Linked DNA regions of Luteolibacter flavescens. The protein of the gene in region 2 interacts with the protein of the main gene of each other region in a pairwise test. Links are inferred from orthologs where the notes say so. Each region holds a gene or a part of one and is shown on either strand. Other genes may lie near its edges.

Region 1 (5,669 bases), on a different replicon or contig from region 2:
CGCAGTACGAGAGCTTCCGCCTGCCCTTCGCGGTGCTGCTCATCGTGCCGATGGCATTGCTCTCCGCGATGGTCGGCGTGTGGATGACGGACGGGGACAACAACATCTTCACGCAGATCGGCCTGATCGTGCTGATCGGCCTGGCAGCGAAGAATGCGATCCTCATCGTGGAGTTCGCCGTTCACTTGCGCGAGCAGGGGAAGGGCATCGTGGAGTCGGCGGTGGAAGCCGCGCGCCTGCGCCTGCGTCCCATCCTGATGACCTCCATCGCCTTCATCGCCGGCGTGTATCCGCTCGTCGCTGCGACCGGTGCCGGTGCGGAGATGCGCCACGCGATGGGCGTCGCGGTCTTCGCCGGGATGATCGGAGTCACCGTCTTCGGCCTGTTGCTCACGCCGGTGTTTTACGTCGTGCTTGAGAAGATCGGCACGAAGAAGGCGTGAGCAAAGGTAGCCGCACGCTAGTAGCGGAACGACTGCGTCGTTCCGGCTGGGGACGGCCCGAATGGAGAAACAAACCGTCGCCTCGTCTTCAAACTCCTCCCAGCCGGAAGGGCGCAGCCCATCCGCTACGAAAAACGGAGCTTCTCGCTACTACGAAAGAAAAGCACATCATGAAAACTTCCCGCCTCCTGCTGCTTTCCGCAGCGCTCTTTACCTCCTGCTCCTTCGTGCCCGAGCTTGGCAAACCGGGTGTCGAGGTCGTGCCTGTCAGCTTCCCGGGCAATGGCAGCGGCACTACTTCCGCCACCCTTGACTGGAACTCCTTCTTCAAGGACCCGCGCCTGAAGAAGCTCGTCTCCATCGCGCTCGACAACAACCGCGACCTCCGCATCGCCGCGCTGAATGTCGAGCAGGCCCGCGGCCAGTACGGCATCTCTCGTAGTTCGCTTTTCCCGACCGTCGATTTGTCCGCTACCGGCTCACGACAGCGGACACCGGGCTCGACCGTCTCCGGGGGGACGGCGGTCGAGTCCCGGAACTACGACGTCTCGGTCGGCGTTACGGCCTACGAGCTCGATCTCTTCGGACGGGTCCGCAGCCTGAATGACGCGGCGTTGCAAAGCTACTTCGCCAGCGATGCGGCGCGCCTCGGCGCACAGATCACGCTCGTTTCGGAAATCGCCGCGCGCTACCTGACCGAGCGCGCGCTGTTGGAAGAGATCGAGCTTTCCGAGCAGACGCTTGCCTCGGTGAGCAAGACCTATGAGCTCACCCGCCAGCGCCTCGAAGCGGGCGACGTGTCCGAGCTGGATTCGCGCTCCGTGGAGATCCAGGTGAAGACCGCGGAGGCAAATCTCGCCGCGTATCGCCAGCAGCTCGCGGAGACCCACAATGCGCTGGCCTTCCTCATCGGCAGCTCCTTGCCATCGGATCTCCCGGCGGGTCGCGGGCTGGACCAGACGCTCGTCGCCGAACTGCGTGCCGGGGTTCCCTCGGACCTGCTCTCGCGCCGGCCGGACATCCTCGAGGCGGAGCACCAGCTTCGCGCCGCGAATGCGAATATCGGTGCCGCTCGCGCCGCCTTCTTCCCGCGGGTCACACTGACAGGTGGCGCAGGCACGGCGAGCAAGAGCCTCGGCGATCTCTTTCAAAGCGGCAGCTCCGCGTGGGCATTCTCGCCGCAAATCAGCGTGCCGATCTTCGACGGTGGCTACAACAAGGCGAACCTCGAAGTGGCCGAGGTCCGCAAGCAGATCGGCGTCGCGCAGTATGAGAAAGCGATCCAGAATGCCTTCCGCGAGGTGTCCGACGGCCTCGCCGCACGCTCGGGTCTCAATGGCCAGATCGAGGCTTATGAAGGCCTCGTCGCTGCGCAGCAGAAGCGCTTCGACCTCGCCGACACGCGCTATCAGCAGGGCGTGGACAGCTACTTCGAGGTGCTGGATGCCCACCAGGATCTCTACGCCGCGCGACAGGGGCTGATCCGCCTGCGGCTCGCCCGACTGACGAATGCCGTGGGGCTCTACAAGGCACTGGGCGGCGGCTGGTGACCGGAATCTGGCTCGACCATGACACGGGCGTCGGCTGCATTGCTGCCGACGCTCATGCCCGCCACCGCCACCCGCCTCGCCGGTTTCACGGAGTCCGTGATCCGCGGCACCACCCGCCTCGCGAACCAACACGGCGCGATCAATCTCGCGCAGGGCTTCCCGGACTTCGATCCGCCGGAGGAGCTGTTAGGTGCCTTGGAAAAGGCGGCCCGCGGCCCGCATCACCAGTATGCGGTCACGTGGGGCGCGCCCCGTTTCCGCGATGCGCTGGCGCGGAAGATCTCGCGCTTCACCGGGCTGGAGGTCGATCCGGACCGCCACCTCGTCGTCACTTGCGGCAGCACCGAGGCGATGATGGTCGCCATGATGACGGCCTGCAATCCGGGCGACAAGGTGATCGTCTTCTCGCCCTTTTACGAAAACTACGCGGCGGACGCGATTCTCTCCGGTGCGGAGCCGATCTATGTCGCGCTCCATCCGCCGGACTTCGGCTTCGATCGGGATGAACTGGCGAAGGCCTTCGAGCAGAAGCCCAAGGCGATCGTCGTGTGCAATCCCTCGAACCCCACGGGCAAGGTTTTCACGCGCGATGAGCTGATGTTCATCCTCGGTCTCGCAGAGGAGCACGATGCCTTCGTGATCATGGACGAGCCGTACGAGCACATCGTCTTCTCGCCGCACGAGCACGTCTATGCCGCGGCCCTGCCCGGCGCGGCGGAGCGGGTCATCACCTGCAACTCGCTTTCGAAGACCTACTCCATCACCGGCTGGCGTCTCGGCTATGTCCACGCCGCGCCGGAGGTGATCGCCCAGGCACGGAAGGTGCACGACTTCCTCACGGTGGGTGCAGCCGCCCCCCTGCAAGAGGCCGCGGTCGCCGGGCTGGAGCTGCCGGACAGGTACTACGCCGGCCTGCGCGATCTCTACACGGCGAAGCGCGATGTCTTCCTCGGCTACTTCAGGGAACTCGGCTTGCCCTTCACCGAGCCGCAGGGTGCCTACTACGTGATGCTCGACATCTCGTCCTTCGGCTTCGCGACCGACACGGAGGCATCGGAGTGGCTCATCAAGGACATCGGTGTGGCCGGTGTCGCGGGCTCGAGTTTCTTCCGCGAGCCGGAGAACCGTTTCATCCGCTTCCACTTCGCGAAGAGCGAGGGCATCCTGCGCGCGGCAGGTGAGAAATTGCTGTCGCTCCGGGCGAAATAAAAAAGCCGCGGGCGTCTCATGGGACGCCGCGGCGGGGTTGGAAAAGCTCCGGGCCGGATGCTTCAGAAGCCTTCGAAGAAGTGTGACTGGACCTTGTCGGAGGAGGCCTTCACAGCGGTGTCGATGGCGCGGTAGAGCGCGTCCTTCCCGTCTCCGTCGATGGAGACGCCGTCCCCCGTGTTGATTACCGGGATGGCGGAGCGCCAGAGGATCTTCTGGTCGCTGGTGGAATACATCGCGCCCTGCATCGGGGCGATGGCGCTGCTGCCGGAAAGCGGGATGAAGGCATAGACGAGCTTGGCGCGGCCGACTGCGGGCATGGAGAGATAGATGGCCGCATCGTAGCCATTGAGGTAGCTGCCTGTCCCCGGGATGGGCTTCGAGGCCGAGGGCTTGGCCGTCATGGGATTGATGTCCTTGTAGGTCGGATGGATCGACGGCAGGTGCGTCGCCTTGTAGCCGTGGCTGCTGAGGCGCTTCGCGAATTGCTTGCCTGCTTCATCGAGCTTCGCCTGGGAGGGGTAGCTCTCCAGCTCGCGGCGACCGCCGGTCGCCATCGCGTGATTGGCCGCCATGTCGAGCAGGCCTTGGCTTCCGACGTGATGCACGGACGCCGTGGGCGCCTGCATCGTGATCACCGCCACTTTCATCTGGCGGTTCGATTTGAATGACTGGTCCACCGCCACTGGTCCGTAACAACTCGCTAGGGCCAAGGAAACGATGGCGACGGGCAGGGAAAGCAGGCGGCGGAGTTGATGCGACAACCGGGGGAGATTCATGCGGCGCGAGAAATCTGTTAGTGCCACATGTTGTCAATTCCGGAGAGATCTTGCCGTGGGTGTTTCCACAAAAAAAGCCGCCCCGGATTTCCCGGGGACGGCGTGATTACTGTCGGAATGAAGGAATGCGCTGCCTTACTTCAGCGGGATCGAGATCTCCGGGCCGACGAGCTGGATCGTGCTGTCGGAGCAGGTTTCGATGCGCTTCAGCACGCGGGTCACGGCGTCGCGGGCCGGCTTCGGCAGCGCATTGATCTGAGCATCGCCGAGGGTGGCCTTCACGGCTTCCGCGACAGGGGAGACCCTCACGCCCATCTTCACGATCTCGTCATCGGCGGGCTTCTCCGGCTTGGCGAAGAGGCCTTCGAGCGGGCTCTTCGGCTCGGGCACCAGCTTGAGCGCATCGGCATTCACGCCGGACTTGTCGGCGGCGTAGGCCACCGCTTCACCGAGTCCGCCGAGTTCATCGACGAGACCGAGTTCCAGCGCGCGCTTGCCGGTGAAGACGCGGCCACCGGCCATGCCTTCCAGCTCGCCCTTCAGGCGGTCGCCGCGGCCGGCTTCGATGCGCTTCTTGAAGGTGCCATAGACCTGCAGCATCGAGTCGCGCACCAGCTTCGACTCCTCCTCGGAGAAGGGATGGACCATGGACTGCGCACCGGCATTCTTGCCGCGCTGCGTCGCATGGGTGGTGATGCCCAGCTTCTCCATCGCGCCGCCGAGCACGAGCTTCATGCCCACCACGCCGATGGAGCCGGTGACTGTTCCTTCCTCGGCGAAGATGCGGTCCGCACCGCTGGAGATGTAGTAGCCGCCACTGGCAGCCACGCCGCCCATCGACACCACGAAGGGGCGTCCGCTGGCCTTCCACTCGTCGGTGGCTTCCCACAGCACCTCGCTCGCGAGGGCGGAGCCGCCGGGGGAATCCACGCGCAGCACCAGTGCCTTCGCGCGGTCATCCTTCAGCAGCTTGAGGATCTGCGTGCGGATCGGGGCGATCGACTCGCTGGAGATCTCGCCTTCGAAGGGCACCACCGCGATGTAGTCGGTCTTCGCGTTCTTCGATTTGTCGCTTTCGAACATCAGCTTGAAGATGTCCAGCATGCCGGTGATCTCCGGGCCGTCCTGATCCGGCAGCTCGTATCCGCGGTCAAACTTCGCGCCCTCGTAGGCTGCCTTCACGGCGGCGGAGAAGTCGGTGCGGTGCTTCAGGTCGTCCACGAGTCCGGCTTCCTTCGCCTGTGCGGGAGTGAAGGTGCCGCGGTCCACGAGCTCGCGGATCTTCTCCGCCGGGACCTTGCGGCCTTCGGAAATCTCGCCGACGAGCTGGTCGAAGATGCCGCCGATCAGCTCTTCCTTTTGCTGCTTCGCGAAGTCGCTGGGGCCGGTGCGGTAGTATTCCTCGCCGAAGCTCTTGAAGTCACCGATGTGGATCACGTCGGCCACCACGCCCGCCTTGTCGAGCAGGCCCTTGAAATACATCGACTCGGAGTAAATTCCGCTGAAGGAGACATCGCCCTCGGGCATGAGGGTGAAGTGGTTCGCGGCGGAGCCCAGCAGGGCGGTGCCATTGCCGAGCGAGTCGGTGTAGAGCCACACGTCCTTGCCCGCGGCGCGCACTTCCTGCAGGCGGCGGTGGATTTCCTGGAGCTGGGGCAGGCCGAGCTGGGCATCGTCCGTATCCACCA
Region 2 (6,760 bases):
ATCGCGGCTGATCCTCCTGCATGAATTCAGCCACATCAAGCGGCACGACCTCGCGCAGAACTGGCTGCTCTTCACCCTGCAGGCGCTGCATTGGTTCAATCCGGTGATCTGGTTCGCCTTTGCCCGGGTGCGCCAGGACCGCGAGGCGGCGTGCGATGCCCGGGTGCTCGCCCTGGAGACCCAGGACCGCCGCGCGGACTACGGCCATGCCTTGCTGAAGATGCAGGATCTGCCCGCCACCACCGGTCTTCGCCTCGGCTTCCTCGGTGTTTTCGGGAATGCCTCCGGCCTGCGTTCGCGGATCGCCGACATCTCGCGCTACCGCCGCAGTCACCCGGCATGGCAGGCGACCGGCTGTCTGCTCGTGGCGACCATTGCCCTCTTTGGCACCACCCGGGCAAAGGACGCGAATGCGGAGGCGATCGCAGCAGCGGAGGCTGCGGTGGCCTCGCCGAAGCCACGGGAAGGACAGCGCTATACACCCACCCTGGCCGCGGTGGTGAAGAAGCTTGATACGATGCGCGTGCCCGCCTTTTCACTCAAGGACACCTCGCTCGAGGAAGCGCTCGACGTGCTGCGAGTGCGAAGCATCGAACTCGACACGACCGAAAAGGACGCCGCGAAGAAAGGCGTGACGCTGACCATCCGGGCGAGCAGCCAGAGCAAGTGGAAGCCGGGCAAGCTCACGCTCGACATGAAGGACGAACTGCTGGGCCAGATCCTCGTCGAGATCTCGAAGCAGACCGGCACCGCGATCCTCGTCGAGAACTCCGGCGTCGCTTTCACACCAAAGGACGAAGTGAATCATGCGGCGGGCGAACCCGCAGCTCCGACCGGCAAGGCGCTCTCGGCGGCATCGTCCATCATCATCCCGGTGGTGAACTTCGAAAACGCAAAGCTCAGCGAGGTGGTCGATTTCCTGAATCTCCGGTCAAAGGAGCTGGGCGGTGAAAAAGCACCCGCCGTCAGGATCGGCCCGGCGACCGATGGCAATGCCGTGGTGAGCGAACTCCGGCTGCGGAATGTTCCCCTCGCGGATGCAGTCCACTATGCCGCCGACCTCACAAAGAACCGGCTGACCGCGGACGACACGGGCCTGCAGATCGGCCAGCAGGCGAATTCGAGTGCCCGACAAAAGGAGGGCGGCATGAAAGGAGGCCGGATCGTGGGAGCGATCCGGCCTTCGACATTTCGCCCGCCGGATCAATCCATCCAGCGGCCGAGCGCGCGGTCGAGGACGTCGGTGCGCTTCACGCGGAAGTCCTCGCCCAGCTCGACGGTGGCGCGGCGGCCGGCGCTGTTCTGGAAGTGGAGGAAAACCGGGATCTTCCCGGGAGAGGCGGCGAGCGCGGTGCGGATCTCCTTCAGGTCCTGCTCCGAGTGGCGGGCGGTCCAGAGGGTGAGTTCCACCGCACCCTTGCTGGCGGAGCTACCGCGGGGCTTCAGCTCGTTGATCTCCGAGCCGGTGAGGCGGCGGGAGTCGGTGCGGTCATCAACCTGGATCTGCGCCTTGAAGCGGATCACCTTCCCCGGCGCGAGCACGCCGGCATCGCGCGCGGGGACGAAGGACTCGCCCCACATGACCACCTCGGCGGAGCCGGTGAAGTCCTCCACGACCATGACGCCGAAGGGCTTGCCGCTCTTCGTGACCTTGCTCTCCAGCGTGCGGATCATCCCTGCGAAAGGGAAACGGTCGCGGGGATTGCTCACCTCGATCTCATCCAGCAGGCCGAGCTTCATGTACTTGTCCGAGTCGAGCACGCCGCGGAATTTGTCGAGCGGGTGGCCGGTGACGTAGAAGCCGAGCAATTCCTTCTCGTGGGCGAGGCGGTCGTCCTTGCTCCACTCCTCCACGGCTACGGCATTCATCGTACTTGGCGCGGGAGCGCTGCCGAAGTCCATGGCGTCGAAGAGCGACACCTGCCCGGAGGCACGGTCCTTTTGAGCGGACGAGGCACTGGCCACGATCTGCTCCAGGCGCGAGGTCATCCCGGCACGCGTCTCATTCGTCCAGTCGAAGGCCCCCGCCTTGATGAGGTTTTCCAGGATGCGCTTGTTCACCGCCTTCGAGTCGAGGCGGTTGGCGAAGTCCTCGATGGTCGAGAAGGCACCGTTCTTCTCGCGGTCCGCGATCGCCGTGGCCATCGCGCCCTCGCCCACGTTCTTGATCGCCGCGAGGCCGTAGCGGATGGCGAAGGCCCCGGAAGCGAGCTGCTCGGGGGCAAAGCGCAGCTTCGACTTGTTCAGGTCCGGCGGCAGGATCTCGATGCCCATGCGGTGACACTCCGCGACGAAAACACCGATCTTGTCGGTGTTGTTGATTTCGTTCGAGAGCAGGCCGGACATGAATTCGACCGGGAAATTCGCCTTCAGGTAGGCGGTCCAGTAGGAGATGTGGCCGTAGCAGGCGGAGTGGGACTTGTTGAAGCCGTAGCCCGCGAACATCTCGATCTTCTCGAAGATCGCGTTCGCCAGCTTCTCATTGATGCCGTTCACGCGGCCCGCGCCCTCGACGAATTTCGAGCGCTCCTCGGCCATCTTCTTCGGGTCCTTCTTGCCCATCGCGCGACGGAGAAGGTCGGCACCGCCGAGCGTGTAGCCGGCCAGCACCTTCGCGGCATTCTGCACCTGCTCCTGGTAGATCATCACCCCGTAGGTGTTTCCGCAGACCTGCTCCAGCAGCGGGTGCTCGTAGAAGGCTTTCTTCCGCCCCTTCTTCACCTCGATCATCACGTCGATGAACTGCATCGCGCCCGGCCGGTAGAGCGCGAGAAGGTCAATGATGTCGTCGATCTTCTCGATCTGGTACTTCCGGCAGGTCTCGACCATGCCGCCGGACTCGAGCTGGAACACGCCCATCGTCTCGCCGCGATTCAGGATGTCGAAGGTCGGCTGGTTATCGAGCGGCACCCTGTCGATCTCGAAGTGCGGCGTGTGCCGCCGGATGTGCTCCACGGCGTCCTGGATGACGGTGAGGTTCTTCAGGCCGAGGAAGTCCATCTTCAGCAGGCCCACCTCGGTGATGGCACCCATGTCGTACTGGGTCACCACTTCCCCTTCGTTTCCGCGGGTCAGCGGGACGTGCTCGTCCAGCTCGCGGTCACCGATCACCACGCCTGCCGCGTGGATGCCCACGTTCCGCGTCAGACCCTCCAGCTTCAGCGCATACTGCCAGAGTTCCTGGTAGGTGGAGGAATTCTCCACCATCTCCTTCAGCTCCGGCTTGCTGTCGAACTCGCCCTTCAGCGTGACGCCGGGCTTTGCCTCGATCATCTTCGCAAGGCGGTCCGCATCGCCGTAGCTCACGCCCATCACGCGCGCCACGTCGCGCAGCACGCTCTTCGCACCCAGGGTGCCGTAGGTGATGATGTGGGAAACACTACGTTCGCCGTACTTCTGGCGGACATACTCGATGACCTCCGGGCGGCGGCTCTGGCAGAAGTCGATATCGACGTCGGGCGGGCTGACACGCTCGGGATTCAGGAAGCGCTCGAAGAGCAGGCCGAAGTCGAGCGGGCAGATATTCGTGATGCCCATCGCATAGGCGACCAGCGAACCGGCCGCCGAGCCACGGCCCGGTCCCACGGGGATATCCTGGTCGCGCGCCCACTGGATGAAGTCGGCGGTGATGAGGAAGTAGGATGCGAAGCCGAGCTGGTTGATGATGTTCACCTCGTACTTCAGGCGTTCCTGCACCTCCGGGCTCGCGGCGCGCTCCGGCGTGTAGCGCTTCAGCAGGCCCTCCTGGCACCAGCGCATCAGGTATTCCTCGCGCGGAGAGCCATCGGGAGAATCGAACTGCGGGTATTTTTCCGAACTCGTGGAGTCCAGCTTGATCTCCACGTTGCACCGCTCGGCGATCTCCAGCGTGGCATCGCACGCGCCGGGAATCTCTGCGAAAAGCGTGCGCATCTCCTCCGCGGACTTGAAATACACCTCCGGAGTGTAGCGCATGCGGTTCTCGTCGATGATCAGGCGGCCGGTGCCGATACAGATCATCACGTCGTGCGCCTCGTGGTCGCTGCGGTTCACGAAGTGGACGTCATTCGCGGCCACCGGCTTGAGACCGAATTCCGCGGCCAGCTTCAGCAGGCCCGGCGTGATCTTCCGCTGCGGCTCCAGGCCGTGGTCGTGGATCTCGACGTAGACATTCTCCTTCCCGTAGATGTCCACCAGCTCGGCCATCGTTTCACGGGCCTTCGCCTCGTCGCCGAGCAGCAGCCACTCATTGACCGGGCCGGAGATACAGCCGGTGAGGCAGATGATGCCCTTGGCGAATTCCCGCAGCGCCTTCCTGTCCACGCGCGGCTTCCCATGGTAGAGGCCTTCCAGGTGTCCGCGGGAAACGAGCTTCTGGAGATTCGTCCAGCCCTCGTTCGTCTCCGCCAGCAGCGTCATGTGGCAGGCGCGCTTGCGGCCCGGGATATCCTTCTTGTCCTCCAGGTTTTGCGGGGCGAGGTAGATCTCGCAGCCGAAGATCGGCTTCACGCCCGCCTTCTTGCAGGATTGGAAGAACTCGATGGCGCCGAAGAGGTTGCCATGGTCGGTCATGGCCACCGCCGGCATCCCGTATTCCTTGGCCTTCGCGGCGACTTCCTTGGTGCGGGCCAGGCCGTCGAGGAGGGAGAATTCAGTGTGCAGGTGGAGGTGGACGAAGGAATCGGACATCGGGCGCGGAGGAATCTGGACGGCCCGGCCGGGGGTGGCAAGGCGGCGACTCGCTAGCCTTTGCAGGAGCGTGGAAAAACTGCTAACAGCCAGCGCGTGACCACCCTCGAAGACCGCTTCATCGCCGCCGCCACGTCCCCGCTGGGGGACAATGCGGAGCTCCAGATGATGGCGGAGCAGGAACTGCGGGCGGTCCTGGAAAATGTTCCTGAAGCGGCGACCCGAGCCCACCTCGATAAAGCGACAGCGAATCTGGAGAAAGCCCGGCCAAAACAACGGTGGAAGGCGGTCCTTTATATCGCCGCGCTGGTAGCGGTGGTGATCGCCGCCATTCCCCTTACGAGGGACTACGTGCGGCTGCGCATCGCTTCCTATGACCTCCTTTCAATGAGCGACCCGATGGCGCTGGCCCTTCCCGGCCCCGCCTTCAGACCGGATGTTGACCAGCAGGTCGCCGATTTATTTGGCCCCCTGTCACGGGACGAGCGCCTTCTGCTTTTCGGCGATCTCTCGCAACCGACACGCACCGAGGCGATGGAGCGACTGTGGAAAAGCTCTCCCGACGACCCCGTCCTATTCGCTGCATTTGTGCGCTCCACATACCCGTATTCCAGCGCTCCCGACGACTTTCTTGATACCGCCGACCGCTTGGACCCCGAAAATTCGTGGTATCGCTATCTCGCCGCCAGTTTCGCGGCGGACGGATCCGTCGAATCCTTTCGACTGCCTTACAGAACGCTAAAGGCGCATCCGAACAGCCCGCGATTCGGAGTTCGCGACGTCACGGCCCATGCCGAGGTTATCCGATTGCTTGAAGAAGCGTCCCGCATCCCTGGTATGGACTCTCATGCGGAAGAACTCCTGCTCCGCCGCCTGAAAGTCCTCCCAGCGGGTGACGATGTCCTCGGGCGGAAGCTAACCCATGCCTATCTCCAGATGAGGACTCCAAGCTGGAGTGTCCTTGGCATATACCTTTCACGATCCATTTCCGCCCGGGCGGAGGAATTGGCTGCGAAAGGCGACCAGGATGGTTTCCGGACGCTCGCTGAGGTGTGGGAAATTTTCGCCCGGAGATCGATCAATGATCGAGGCTTTGACGTTTCCCTCAGCTCCGCCCAGCATCTCGCAAGAGCCGCCCGAAACTTGGGCATCGAATCACTGGCTGACCGCTATACCCGCATTGACAGGGCCATCGTGGAGCGGGAACGAGCCCGAGGCTATCGAGAAGCCGAAATGGAGAACGAGTGGGGTAAGCTCCAACAGGCTGCCGGGGGAATCCTTTATGAAAAGGTGCGGGTGGAAAATGCGCCCATTCTTGAGCGGAGCGACATCCTGCCCTCTATCATGGCTGAGCAGTCCGCCTTGCAAAGAATCGCGTCCGCCCTCGGGGCAATCGCCATGCTGGTGGTCTTGATACTCTCGGCTTCCACCAGATTCTCACGCGGCCAGCAAGTCCGCAGACTGTCCGCGTCACTGGTGAAAGTACTAGATTCATCGGACTACCTCCGCATCCTGATGGCAGGCGTGGCACTGCCTGTCCTCGTGCACCTCATCGCCGAGTGGATGATTCCTCCGGTCCTCCCCCTTGCGACGGAGGACGCAGTCCTTCCCATCCTGCTCCGCCACGCCGCGCTGGCCGCCGCGATCATCACGCTCCCAGCGCTGCTGGTAGCAAAACGGATGGGTTTCCTTCTCGGCCGCATGGCATGGGGCAAGCCGCCTGCCATAATGCTGGCGACGACTTCGATCATGGCATTGGCCGCCATGGTGGCAGGATTCACCAACATCGAACCGCTCACGGTGGCCGGATGGGCATTCGTGAGCGTCTTTCCCGGAGTGGTCCTGATCTATCTCACCTTTGGGTTGGCAGCATGCCCCCGCACGGCAGCCGTGCACTATCACACCTGGGCACGCGGGATTTCCCCCGCCTACGCCACGGGACTGCTAGCCTTTGCACTCCTTGTTCCAATCAATCACGCGAGGGAGCGACACTGGACGAAGCGGAACGTTCTCACGAAGATCGAGCCGGGCATTCCCGCGATGAACCGCTATCTCCACGAGATCGAGCAAATCGAGAAGAAGGAGCTTCTGG
Region 3 (5,640 bases), on a different replicon or contig from region 2:
ACGCTCCCGCAGCCCCAGCCAACGGTGCCTTCGTAGCAGCAGGCGGTCAAAAACGGCACCCCGGCGGTCAGAGCCGTCTTTGCGTGCTGTCATACAAATTTTGACTTTCCGCCGCAGATTGGGAAAAGTCGGGGAAGCAAACCCGTAACCCGACAACCCATGCGTCATCAAATTCTAGCCGCCGCCTTGCTCGGCACCCTCCCGCTTGCCGCCCAGCAGGGCGATCGAAAGGAGCACACCAAGATGGATCCGGTGGTGCCGGAGAGCGAGGTCCCGCCCTCCCCCGTGCTGTCCGTGGCGGATGCGCTGAAGAGCTTCCAGATCGCACCGGGCTTCGTCATCGAGCCGGTGGTCGCCGAGCCGCTGGTGGAAAAGCCGGTCTGCCTCGACTTCGACGCTGCTGGCCGCATGTGGGTCTGCGAGATGCGCGGCTACATGCCGGACATCGACGGCAAGGGCGAGAACGTCCCGGAAGGCCGCATCTCCGTGCTCGAAGACACCGATGGCGACGGCAAGGCGGACAAGAAGACCGTCTTCCTCGACAAGGTGCTGCTGCCGCGCGCGGTGGCCGTGTTTGACGACGGCATCCTCTTCCTCGACGAAAACCGGCTCTGCTGGGCGAAGCGCGACGGCCTGAAAATGGTCGGCCAGCCCGAGGTGATCGATTCGAAATTCAACGGCGGCGGCAACGTGGAGCACAAGCCGAACGGCCTGATGCCGAACTTGGACAACTGGCTCTACCTCGCGAAGTCGGACAAGCGCATCCGCCGCGTGAACGGCAAGTGGGAGATCGAGCCCACCTCCTTCCGCGGCCAGTGGGGCATCGCCCGCGACGACTGGGGCCGCCTCTACCACAATCACAACTCCGCCTTCATGTTCGGCGAATCCCTCGCGCCGAACCTGCTGCAGGGAAATGCCGCGGTGAAGATGAAGTACAACGACACCGAGGGGCTGGGCAACAACCGCACCTGGCCGATCCGCGTGACGCCCGGCGTGAACCGCGCCTATCTCTCGAAGGCGAACGGCTACGGCGAGCAGACGCTCGATCCGAAGACCCACAAGCTGATCAACTGCACCGCCGCCGCCGGCCTGACCGTCTATCGCGGGACGAACCTGCCGAAGGATTGGTACGGCATGGGATTCTCGACCGAGTCCTCGGTGAATCTCGTGAAGGCCATCAAGATCGCGGAAAAGGACGGCAAGCTGAGCGGCAGCCACCCCTTCGGCGAAAAGGAATTCCTGGCTTCCACCGACGAGCGCTTCCGCCCGGTGAACGTTTACACCGCGCCGGATGGCTCGCTCTACCTGCTGGACATGTATCACGGAATCATCCAGCACAAGACCTACCAGACCAGCTACCTGCGCGAGCAGCACCTGTCGCGCGGGCTGGACAAGCCGGGCTTCGGCCACGGCCGCATCTACCGTATCCGTAGTACTTCCGGGAAGCTGGAGCCGCAGGTGGACATCTCCAGCCTGAAGGGTCTCGACCTGGTGAAGATGCTGATGCACGCGAACTCGTGGCACCGCGAGACGGCGCAGCGCGTAATGGTGGACCGCAAGGATGCGGAACTGGTGCCGCTGCTGGCCAAGCTCGCTGCCAATGGCTCGCCGGTCGCACGCGTGCATGCCTTCTGGACCCTCGAAGGCATGGGCGCGCTGAAGTCCGAACACCTCATCCCCGCGCTGAAGGACAAGGACGCGAAGGTGCAGGCGTCCGCCCTGTGGGCGTGCACGCGGCTCGATGCGGCGGAGCTTTCCAAGCTGGAATCCGGTCTCGTGGCGATCAAGCCCGCCGCACCGGAAGTCGCCCCCTACCTCGCCCGCGTGCTGGGTTCGCTGGGCACCGCGAAATCGCTCGACGCCCTCGCCGCGCTGCTGAAGGACGAGCCGAAGGCCCGCTTCATCAGAGAAGCCGCGGTCTCCGGCCTGCACGGTCACGAGGCGGAATTCGTGAAGCTCGCCGACCCGAAGGACAAGGGGCTGATGGCATGGCTCGACCAGGGCGCGAAGAATGCCTCGGCGAAGGGCCCGGTCGGCCCGGCGCTCAAGGGCGAGCAACTCGCGTCCTTCAATCGCGGCAAGGCACTCTTCGCCGGCGAGGCCGTGTGCTTCAGTTGCCACGGTCCGGACGGCAGCGGCGTCGTGGGCCTCGGCCCGCCGCTCGACAATTCCGAATGGGTGACGGGCAAGCCCGACGTGCTCATCAAGATCATGCTCCACGGCATGACGGGCCCGGTGACGGTCGCGGGCGTGGACTACGCGCCGACCGCCGACATGCCGTCGCTGGGGATGAATCCCATGTTCACCGACCAGAAGCTGGCCGACATCGCGACCTACGTCCGCAACGAGTGGAGCAACAAGGCACCCGCCGTGACCGAGTCCACCGTCAAGAAGGTGCGCGACGACAACAAGGACCGCGGCGGCAAGCCGTGGACCGCGGGCGAGCTGAAGTAACCGGCCTCTCCCTCCGACTTTCGCGGCCCGTCCGGATCTCCGGGCGGGCCGTTATTTTTGAAATCCGCAGAACCCGGAACAAAAAGATTCCCGGAGAAAGAAGAAGCCCGGAGCACCTTGCGGCGTCCGGGCTTGGGAAAATCGAGTCAGTGATCGAAGAATCAGCCCGTCACGCGCATCGGCATGATGACGTAGAGGAAGCTGCCATCGATGCGGACGACGCCCGGACTCATCTCGTCGATGAGGTCAAGGTAAACGGTCTCGCTCTCGAGGTTGCGGAGCGGGGCCATCAGGAACTCGGGATTGAAAGCGATCTGCATCGCCTTGCCACCGTAGGCGACTTCCATCGTTTCGCGGGCTTCACCCACGTCCGGCGAGTTGGCGGTCACTTCCACGACGTTCTCGCCGAAGACGAGCTTCACCGAGTTCGACTTGTCCGAGGACAGGAGAGAGACACGGCGGACGGTGTCGAGGGTGGACTCGCGCGGCAGCTCGACGCGCTCGGTCGAGTCGCCCGGGATCACCTGGCGGTAGTTCGGGTAGTTGCCCTCGATCAGCTTGCTGATCAGCAGGTGCTCGCCGATGGAGAAGGAGATCTGGCTGTCCGAGAGGCGGATGAGCACTTCGCCCGCCTCGCCGAGGAGGCGCTGGAGCTCCTGCACGGCCTTCGTCGGGACGATCACGTCGGTCTCGTGGGTGGCCGGGAAATCGAGGTCGTTTTCCACCATCGCGAGGCGGCGGCCGTCGGTGGCGACCAGCGTCAGCTTGCCATCGCGGAAGGAGGTGTAGATGCCATTCAGCACGTAGCGGGTCTCGTCGGTCGAGATCGCGTAGGAAGTCTTCTTCAGGCCGTCGCGGAGGAGCTGCTGCGGCATGCGGAATTCCTTCGCACCCTCGAAGTCCGGGAGCGGCGGGAAGTCATCCTGGCCGAGGCCGATGATCTTGAAGAAGGACGGGCCGCTCTGGATGGAGGCGATGTTCTTGGCATCGACGGTGATCTCCACCTCGCTGGCTGGCAGCTCGCGGACGATATTGACGAGGCGCTTGGCAGGCAGCGTGGTCGCGCCTTCCCGCTCGATCTTTGCCTCGACCGAGCCGGTGATGCCCACGTCGAGGTCGGTGGTGGTGAAGGTCAGGCGACCATTCTTCGCCACCAGCAGCACGTTCGAAAGAATCGGCAGGGTCGTGCGAGTGCTGACCACGTGCTGGACCTTCTGCAGCCCCTCGAGCAGGGCTTCTTTGGAAATGCTGAACTTCATGGGGATAAACGGAGAACGCGTTGGCTGAGGGCGATGCTCTCCGCAATCTCCGATCCTTGGCAAGCCAATCTATCGGGATATGCCAAGGAAGGCCGTCCACGTAGGACGGCCTCCCGGAATTTCAAAAATTCCCCGGCTTTATCAGCGCCGCAGCGAGGTCTCGATGATCCCCACAGCATCGCGGGTGGAGGAGTCCGTCTCCATCTGCGAGGTGATGCGCTTCACCGCATGGATCACCGTGCCGTGGTCCCGTCCGCCGAAGGCCTCGCCGATCTCCATCAGCGACTGCTTCGTGAGCGTGCGGCTCAGATACATGGCGATCTGGCGGGGGAAGGCGATGCTGGCCGGGCGGCGGCGGCTGGTCATGTCGGCCAGGCGCACGTCGAAGTGATCCGCCACGGCGCGCTGGATGGCGTCCACGGTCACCTGCTTGCCCGTCTCCTCGCGCAGGAGGTCGCGCAGCAGGTGCTCCACGCGCTCCTCGGTCACCCGCTCGCCTGCCAGCGAGGCAAAGGTGGCCACGCGCATCAGCGCGCCTTCCAGGCGGCGGACATTGCTGCGGATGCGCTCGGCGAGGAAGCGGACGATCCCCTCCTCCACCTTCACCTTCCACTCGTCGCGCTTTTTCTGGAGGATCGCCAGGCGGGTCTCGAAGACCGGCGGCTGGATCTCCACCGTCAGGCCGCACTCGAAGCGGGAGACGAGGCGCGGCTCCAGGTTCTTGATCTCGCTTGCCGGGCGGTCGCTCGTCAGGATCACCTGGCAGCGCCCGTCGAGCAGCGAGTTGAAGGTGTGGAAGAATTCCTCCTGCGAACGCTCCTTGCCGCCGATGAACTGCACGTCATCGATCAGCATCAGCTCGGCGGAGCGGTAGCGCTTGCGGAAGCGCTCAAGGTCGCCCTTGCGGACGGCGTCGATGAACTCGTTCGTGAACTTTTCGCAGGTGAGATAGACCACGCGCGAGGCAGGCACGCCGCGCAGCCACTCCTGGCCGATGGCCTGCATCAGGTGAGTCTTCCCGAGACCGGAGCCGCCGTGGATGAAGAGCGGGTTGTAGCCCGGTCCCTTGCGCTTGCCGACAGCCTCGCAAGCCGCGTGGGCGAACTGGCTGTTCGCGCCGACCACGAAGTTCTCCAGCGTGAACTGAGGCTGGAGACCGCTCGTCTTGAGCCGCTTCTCAAAGCTGACCTCTCCGCCTGCCTGGACAGCCGGTGCCGTGCGGGCCGGTGCTGCCTGATCGGCTGCCGGAGCCTCGGCCTTCAGAATCTCCTGGAGCTTGTCCTCCACCACGAGTCTCACCCCGCGCACACCTTCCATCGTCTCCGCCACGGCGGTAGCGAGTTCCGGCATGTAGTTCGTCTCGATCCACACCTGGTGGATGTCATTCGGAACGGCGATCACCGCCTTCGAATCATCCACCGCCACCAACCTCGAAGCCCGGAACCAGCGCTGGTAAGCATCCTTGCTCACCAGGCCGCCGAGAACTTCGCAGGTTGCTTCCCATTGGGCGGCCACGTCAGCGACCGCCTTCATTGCATCCTCCTCGAACTCCTCAGACTCCATGTTTGTCACGTGCTTTTTCAAAAAAAGGTTTTTGCGCCTGACTGACCTCCGGAGGGTTTGTGGGAGCCTCTCGGAGCGCGGCGGGAAGGAGGGATACAGCGTCCCGGGGACGGAGGGGGATTCAAATTTTACCTCATCTAACAGCCGCCACTTTTCCTCCCCTTTCCACAAGGGTTCCACGCCCAAAATTTTTTAAAACCTTGACCGGAATTTTAGTTAATCACCCCGAACTATCCGAGGTCGAAACCACCATCCAACAAGCGCTTCCCCGCTTGGAATCAACGGATTTCCACGCATCCCGCGGGGCATAAAATTCCATTCCGATACGCCCCGTTCACGGAAGTCCTTACATGCGAAAGGAAAG
Region 4 (5,600 bases), on a different replicon or contig from region 2:
CCCGGAAGATCGAGACGCCCATGGGATTGAGCAAGGCACTCGCTGCTCCGTTGATCTTCGAAACGATCCGCCTGGCGAAGGAAGCCGCCGCCGACCGCTGATGCCTTTCTACGGGGAAGGTAGTAGATCCGTCACCACCATGCGGTGATCGCTGCGGCGGGTGGTCACGGCCCGGCAGCGCATTGCCTTGAAGTGGCTGGTGTGGTGGATCTGGTCGATCCGGTGGACAGGGATGCGGCGCTGGTAAGTGTTTCCCCAACCGGTGCCAGCCTCGATGAAGGAGTCCCGGAAATCCGCGCGGAGCAGGTTCAGGACAGGATCACTGGGTGGAGCATTGAAGTCCCCGCCGAAGATCGCGGGCGTTCCCGAGGCGGTCTCCGCGAAGATCGAAAGCGCGATTGCCAGTTCCTCCCGGCGCTGGGCACGGTTCGCGGCGTGGGTGACCCAGCATTCGCGCTTCCACAGGCGCAGGTCGGTGGCTGCGCTCCTGAGGTGGATGTTCACCACCTCGATGTCCTGCTTGTCCGGCTTCCGCACCGTCACCTGCTGGATGCGGTAGCCGCGCGATTTGGGGTTCACCTCGCGGATGATCGGCCAACGGGAGACCACGCCATTGGACGAGTAGATGCGGTAGTCACCGCGGCCCTGGTAGAGCAGGTCCGCGATCTGGCGGACCTGATGAGGGTGGACTTCCTGGAGCAGGACGATGTCCGGGTCCCAGCGGCGGATGTCATTCGAGGGGTCGCCGCCGCCGGCGGAGTGCGCGCCGTATTGGAAGAAATTGCAGTTCAGGGTCAGGACGCGGACCAGCGGGCGGCCATCCAGATCGCCCGCCGGACCCGGGGTGGGGGCGGACTTGCCGACATTCGCGATCACCCTGGCCTCATCCGCCCCGAGCAGCACGGTCATGGCCCAGATGCCGGTGACGATGAGCGACAGCGGCGCGCGCAGGAACCAGAAGGCGACCGTGGAACAAAGAAGGCCGATCCCCCCCCACACCCAGATGGGCATGACGGTGAAAGCGGCCAGCTTGTCAGGCTGCTCGGCGAAGGCATACACCGTCACCACGTGCAGCAGCAAGGAGCACCCGACGAGCGTCCACCCGGAGCGGCGACGTAGGCGGGAGGAATTCATCGGGGGGAGGGACGGGATGAGGTGCTGTTAGAATGGCAGCCCCATGCCGCCTGTCAGCTTTTTCATCTCCGCCGCAGCAACTTCCTTGCCTTTGTTGACGGCTTCTTGGACGCCCTTGAGTACGAGGTCCTGGAGGAAATCGACGTCCTCGGGATCGACGACCGACTTGTCGATCTTGATCGACACGACGTCGCCGGAGCAGGTGGAGACCACCGTGACCTTGCCGCCGCCGACGCTGGCTTCGACGGTGCGCTTGCCGAGTTCTTCCTGCGCAGCGGCCATACCGGCCTGCATCTGCTGCGCCTGCTTCATGAGTTTCTGGATATTCATTGGGAAAGGATGGTGGATGTAGAATGGCAGATCCCGGGTGAAAAGTCCTGTGCCTTTCTCCGGCACGCGGCACCTCCTGCTTGGAGTTTCACTTCTTGATCGTGGCCGCAAACATCTCGAGAGCGGTCTGGATGAGCGGGTCCTTGTAGAATTCCTCCATCGGATCGACCTTCGGGGCCGCGGGCTCCGGCGGTGCGTCCGGTTCGGGCTTCCATGGCGGAGGCTCGGACTCGACGGGCTCCGGCGTGAGATCGAAGGCGGAACCCTCGTCGGCCATCGCGATCAGGTCGTCCAGTGAGCTGGCTTTCTCCGGCTTCGCGGCTGGCTGTGGCGGCTCTTCCTGAAGGAGTTGTGGGGCGGTTGCTGGAGCAGGTGGCTCGGGTTCGACCTCCACCGGGGCCGGGGGCGTCACTTCCTCGGCTTTCGCCTCGGGCTCCGCGATGGAGATCGGGGCCGGTGTTGCTTCTACCACCGGAGCCGGTGCGGCTGTTGCCGGGGCAGGCGCGGTTGCGGTGGGAGCGATTGTGACCGGCGAGGTGAGCTGATCGGTGGCCCCGGCCAGGACGCGGATCACATCGGAGAGGCGGACTTCGCCGAGCGTCTGGACGGCCTTGATCATGCCGATCTCCAGGTGCAGGCGCTTGTTCGACGCCCACTTCATGCGGCCCTCGGTCTCGGCGAAGACGTCGATGACGGAAAGCAGTCGCTCGGGCGGGTAGGCTTCAGCAGCGGCTTTCAGCGCTTCCCACGTTTCGGTGGGGATGCCGTCGCCGCCTGCGGAGGAGTCGAGCTTCGACACCAGCAGCGCCCGCATGCAGCCGATCAGCTCGCCGAGGAGCTGGGAAAGCTCGCGGCCCGCCTCCGACTCGCGCTGCACGGTGGTCAGCGCCGCCGGGGTATCGCGGGCGAGGATGCTGCCGATGACCGACGCCACGGTCTCCCGCGAGGTGAAGCCGAAGATATCCAGCACGTTCGCCTCGGTGATCGTGTCGCCGCAGAAGGCCACGAGCTGGTCCAGCATCGACTGCGCGTCGCGCATGCCGCCGTCCGCGCCCTTGCCGATCGCCCAGGCGGCGGTCTCGTGCAGGTTCACGCCCTCTTCCTTCGCGATGTGCAGCAGGTGGCTGGCGATGATTTCCGTGGGGATCGGCCGCAGGTCGAAGCGCTGGCAGCGGGACAGGATGGTCGGCAGCACCTTGTGCGCCTCGGTGGTCGCAAAGATGAATTTCACGTGCTCCGGCGGCTCCTCGAGCGTCTTCAGCAGCGCATTGAACGCCGCCGTGGAGAGCATGTGAACTTCGTCGATGTAGTAGATCTTGAATTGCCCGCGGGCCGGGGCGAAGCGGACGGACTCGCGGATATTCCGCACGTCGTCCACCGAGTTGTTTGAAGCGCCGTCGATCTCCAGCACGTCGAGCGAGCGGCCCTCCGCGATCTCCACGCAGGCTTCCTCGTCGGGGTCGAAGTCCGCCTTCGGGCCGCCCGTGCAATTCAGCGCTTTCGCGAGAATGCGCGCCGTGGTGGTCTTGCCGGTGCCGCGCGGGCCGACGAACAAGTAGGCATGCGCCAATCGCTTCTGGGCGATGGCGTTCTTCAACGTCCGCACGACATGATCCTGTCCGAGGACGTCGTCGAAGGTTTTCGGGCGGTATTTCCGGGCGAAGACCTGGTAGCTCACGCGCGGAAGGTGAGGGGGGATTGGAGGGAAGGAAAGTGTGGAATCCTTTTTCGGATCGTCATTCAGCTCAGAAAGCCTTCAATGCGCATTTCGAGGCTCTCTGTGGAGGTGTGGTCGCCGAAGGTGTCCTTTCGTGATTGGCGGATTGCGCTGAATTTTAGACTTTTACCTCAATGCGGGGTGCCCTTGGCTCCGAAGTTCGTTCTTTGCAGGTATGAGTCAGATGCCCACCAGATTTTTCCGATACCGAGCCTTCGATTCACTCACGATAGATTCTCTGTGTAAGGACACTTTGTATTTTTCGACGCCGGGGAGGTTCAATGACCCGCTGGATTGTCGTCCAACGGTGGAGTGCGACTCCGACTTAGAGCAGTTGCGCGGCCTTCTTTCATTTTTAGTCCAGAGGCGGGTTTCTACAGAGACATTTGGATTTCTTCGGAAGGCACGCGTTTCGCAAGAAAGTGCTACTGCGTTCGCCGACAACCGTGCCCAAAAAGAGGCGAGAGAGATCTTGATTCAGATGGCTGATCACGCAGGTCACCCCGACCACGAGTGCTCCAAGGAAGATGCGGAACAATGGTTATTAACGTTGGAGATCCAGAAAGAACTGATTTTGAGCTATGATCGTGGAGTGTGTTGTTTTTCGACTACGTGGAAGAGCCCAGTTCTTTGGAGTCACTACGGTGATCAGCATCGCGGCTTATGTCTGGGCTTTAGTCTGGATCGCGATCCAAAGCCACAGATCCACCGAGCAATTTACTGCGGAAATAGAGGGGTCAAAACTTCCGTCTTAGTTCGGGCCTTTGTTGAGGGTGACCCAAGTGCGAAGAGCCAAATCGATCAGGATGTATTGCTTCGAAAGGCGAGAGGGTGGAGTTACGAGAAAGAGTGGCGCTTGATTGGGGACGAGGGTCTTCAAAGTTCTCCCCTGCTTCTCAAAGATGTGACTTTTGGGTTGAGGGTCTCTGCTTCTGTCGTACATTCCGTTGTTCAATCGATTTCCGGTCGACAAAAGCCCGTTAAATTTTATGAGATCTTTGAGGTTCCGGGAAATTACCAGCTAAAGCGGAGAGCCGTGGATCTTGATGAGATCGGTAGATATTTACCCGTAACTGCAGAATCCGGATTCGAGGCATTTCCGGACACTGACGATAATTAGTATGGTTGGCTGGTGGTAAGAGGCATCGCCATCAGTCGGAGGCGGATGAGCGCTCGGGAACCATTTGCCAAGGCGGCTGGACCGGAGCAGAAATCCCCCGTGATCCCCACCGCCGACGAAAAGAGATCCCGCTACACCGCGGCCCGCGAACGCCTGCATGCCCTTTGGTCGGGGGAGCCGGATACCATCGCCCGGATGGCGGGGGCGGCTTGTGTGCTTCATGAGGCGATGCCGCATGCATTCTGGACCGGATTTTACCGGGTGGTCGGTGGGCAATTGGTGATCGGGCCTTACCAGGGGACGCCGGGATGTTCGCGGATCGGGTGGGGGAAGGGCGTCTGCGGGGCTGCCTGGGCAACCGGGGAGACGCAGGTGGTGCCGGATGTGCATGAATTCCCCGGCCACATCGCCTGCGACAGCCGGGCGGAAAGCGAGATCGTGGTGCCGGTCCGTGACGCCCGGGGCACGGTGATCGCGGTCCTCGACGTGGATTCCACGGAAAAGGAGGCCTTTGACGAGGTGGACCGGGCGGAGCTGGAGGCGATCTTCGCCGGGTGGGCCGTCGGTTGACCGATGATTCTTTCATCGGACTGGCCAGATGCTTCGGAGTGGTTTATAGAACGCGCACATGCCGACCGAATTCAATTCCTCGGGCCTCCTCGAAAACGGAGGGCTGATCATTTGGCTACAGGCGGCGCTCGCATTTTTCGGCGCCGTTTTTGTCGTTGAGCGGCTGTTTTTCTTCCACCGCGCCCGGATCAATGTCGGGGATCTGCTGGTGGGCCTTTCGAATCACGTTCGCCGGAAAGCCTACGCCGAGGCGATGCACGAGGCGGCCCGCGCACCCGGTCCGGTGGCCCGCGTCGCCCATGCCATCCTGCTGCGCCACTCGATGGAGCGTCCTGACCTACGCGACATCGCGCAGGAGGCGGGGCAATTGGAGGTGCCACGAATCGAGAAAAACCTGCGGGGCATCCTCGGTGTGGCGGTCTTGGCTCCCATGACGGGGATGCTGGGCACGGTGCTGGGGCTGTGGAAGACCTTTGAGCAGATGAGCGCCAACGGCAGCTACGCCGGACCAGTCGAGCTGACCTCCGGTGTCGGCACTGCACTGGTGGCTACCGTGGTCGGCCTGGTCATCGCGATCCCGGCCTACCTCTTCTATTTGTATTTCCTTGGTCGGACGAAGCGGCTCCTTCATCGCCTGGAGCGGACGGGAATCGAGATGGTAAACATGATCTGCGACGCCCGGATCGACACGGGAATCGTCTCGATGCGTGATGAACTCGAAGCCCGGCG

The links.
Region 1: the proteins of dnaE (region 2) and OKA04_RS20145 interact in binary tests that used the Escherichia coli proteins (3 or more experiments, as listed by UniProt). The link is inferred for Luteolibacter flavescens from one-to-one orthologs.
Region 3: the proteins of dnaE (region 2) and dnaN interact in binary tests that used the Escherichia coli proteins (3 or more experiments, as listed by UniProt). The link is inferred for Luteolibacter flavescens from one-to-one orthologs.
Region 4: the proteins of dnaE (region 2) and dnaX interact in binary tests that used the Escherichia coli proteins (3 or more experiments, as listed by UniProt). The link is inferred for Luteolibacter flavescens from one-to-one orthologs.

What each region holds. Positions count from the first base shown.
Region 1 is NZ_JAPDDS010000014.1:69,099-74,767, reverse strand. Bases 1,162-4,124 are described here. They hold OKA04_RS20145 (pyridoxal phosphate-dependent aminotransferase), read left to right. Parts: upstream 1,162-2,047; coding sequence 2,048-3,202; downstream 3,203-4,124. Other genes in these bases: OKA04_RS20135 (S49 family peptidase), read right to left, coding at 4,117-4,124; OKA04_RS20140 (toprim domain-containing protein), read right to left, coding at 3,265-3,981; OKA04_RS20150 (efflux transporter outer membrane subunit), read left to right, coding at 1,162-1,993. In the rest of the region: OKA04_RS20155 (efflux RND transporter permease subunit), read left to right, coding at 1-443; more of OKA04_RS20150, read left to right, coding at 614-1,161; more of OKA04_RS20135, read right to left, coding at 4,125-5,669. UniProt on the Escherichia coli protein: Shows aminotransferase activity with methionine and histidine as substrates, and to a lesser extent also with phenylalanine.
Region 2 is NZ_JAPDDS010000003.1:460,647-467,406, forward strand. What follows is about bases 1,004-5,057. They hold dnaE (DNA polymerase III subunit alpha), read right to left. Parts: upstream 4,669-5,057; coding sequence 1,204-4,668; downstream 1,004-1,203. Other genes in these bases: OKA04_RS07810 (hypothetical protein), read left to right, coding at 4,834-5,057. In the rest of the region: more of OKA04_RS07810, read left to right, coding at 5,058-6,760. UniProt on the Escherichia coli protein: DNA polymerase III is a complex, multichain enzyme responsible for most of the replicative synthesis in bacteria. This DNA polymerase also exhibits 3' to 5' exonuclease activity. The alpha chain is the DNA polymerase catalytic subunit.
Region 3 is NZ_JAPDDS010000012.1:62,677-68,316, reverse strand. Bases 1,665-4,598 are described here. They hold dnaN (DNA polymerase III subunit beta), read right to left. Parts: upstream 3,714-4,598; coding sequence 2,616-3,713; downstream 1,665-2,615. Other genes in these bases: dnaA (chromosomal replication initiator protein DnaA), read right to left, coding at 3,855-4,598; OKA04_RS18785 (DUF7133 domain-containing protein), read left to right, coding at 1,665-2,454. In the rest of the region: OKA04_RS18790 (hypothetical protein), read left to right, coding at 1-36; more of OKA04_RS18785, read left to right, coding at 160-1,664; more of dnaA, read right to left, coding at 4,599-5,276. UniProt on the Escherichia coli protein: Confers DNA tethering and processivity to DNA polymerases and other proteins. Acts as a clamp, forming a ring around DNA (a reaction catalyzed by the clamp-loading complex) which diffuses in an ATP-independent manner freely and bidirectionally along dsDNA.
Region 4 is NZ_JAPDDS010000013.1:100,209-105,808, reverse strand. Bases 848-3,741 are described here. They hold dnaX (DNA polymerase III subunit gamma/tau), read right to left. Parts: upstream 3,143-3,741; coding sequence 1,553-3,142; downstream 848-1,552. Other genes in these bases: OKA04_RS19665 (DUF2971 domain-containing protein), read left to right, coding at 3,489-3,741; OKA04_RS19675 (YbaB/EbfC family nucleoid-associated protein), read right to left, coding at 1,162-1,464; OKA04_RS19680 (endonuclease/exonuclease/phosphatase family protein), read right to left, coding at 848-1,134. Outside these bases: OKA04_RS19685 (S1 family peptidase), read left to right, coding at 1-101; more of OKA04_RS19680, read right to left, coding at 109-847; more of OKA04_RS19665, read left to right, coding at 3,742-4,301; OKA04_RS19660 (free L-methionine (R)-S-oxide reductase MsrC), read left to right, coding at 4,401-4,871; OKA04_RS19655 (MotA/TolQ/ExbB proton channel family protein), read left to right, coding at 4,930-5,600. UniProt on the Escherichia coli protein: Part of the beta sliding clamp loading complex, which hydrolyzes ATP to load the beta clamp onto primed DNA to form the DNA replication pre-initiation complex.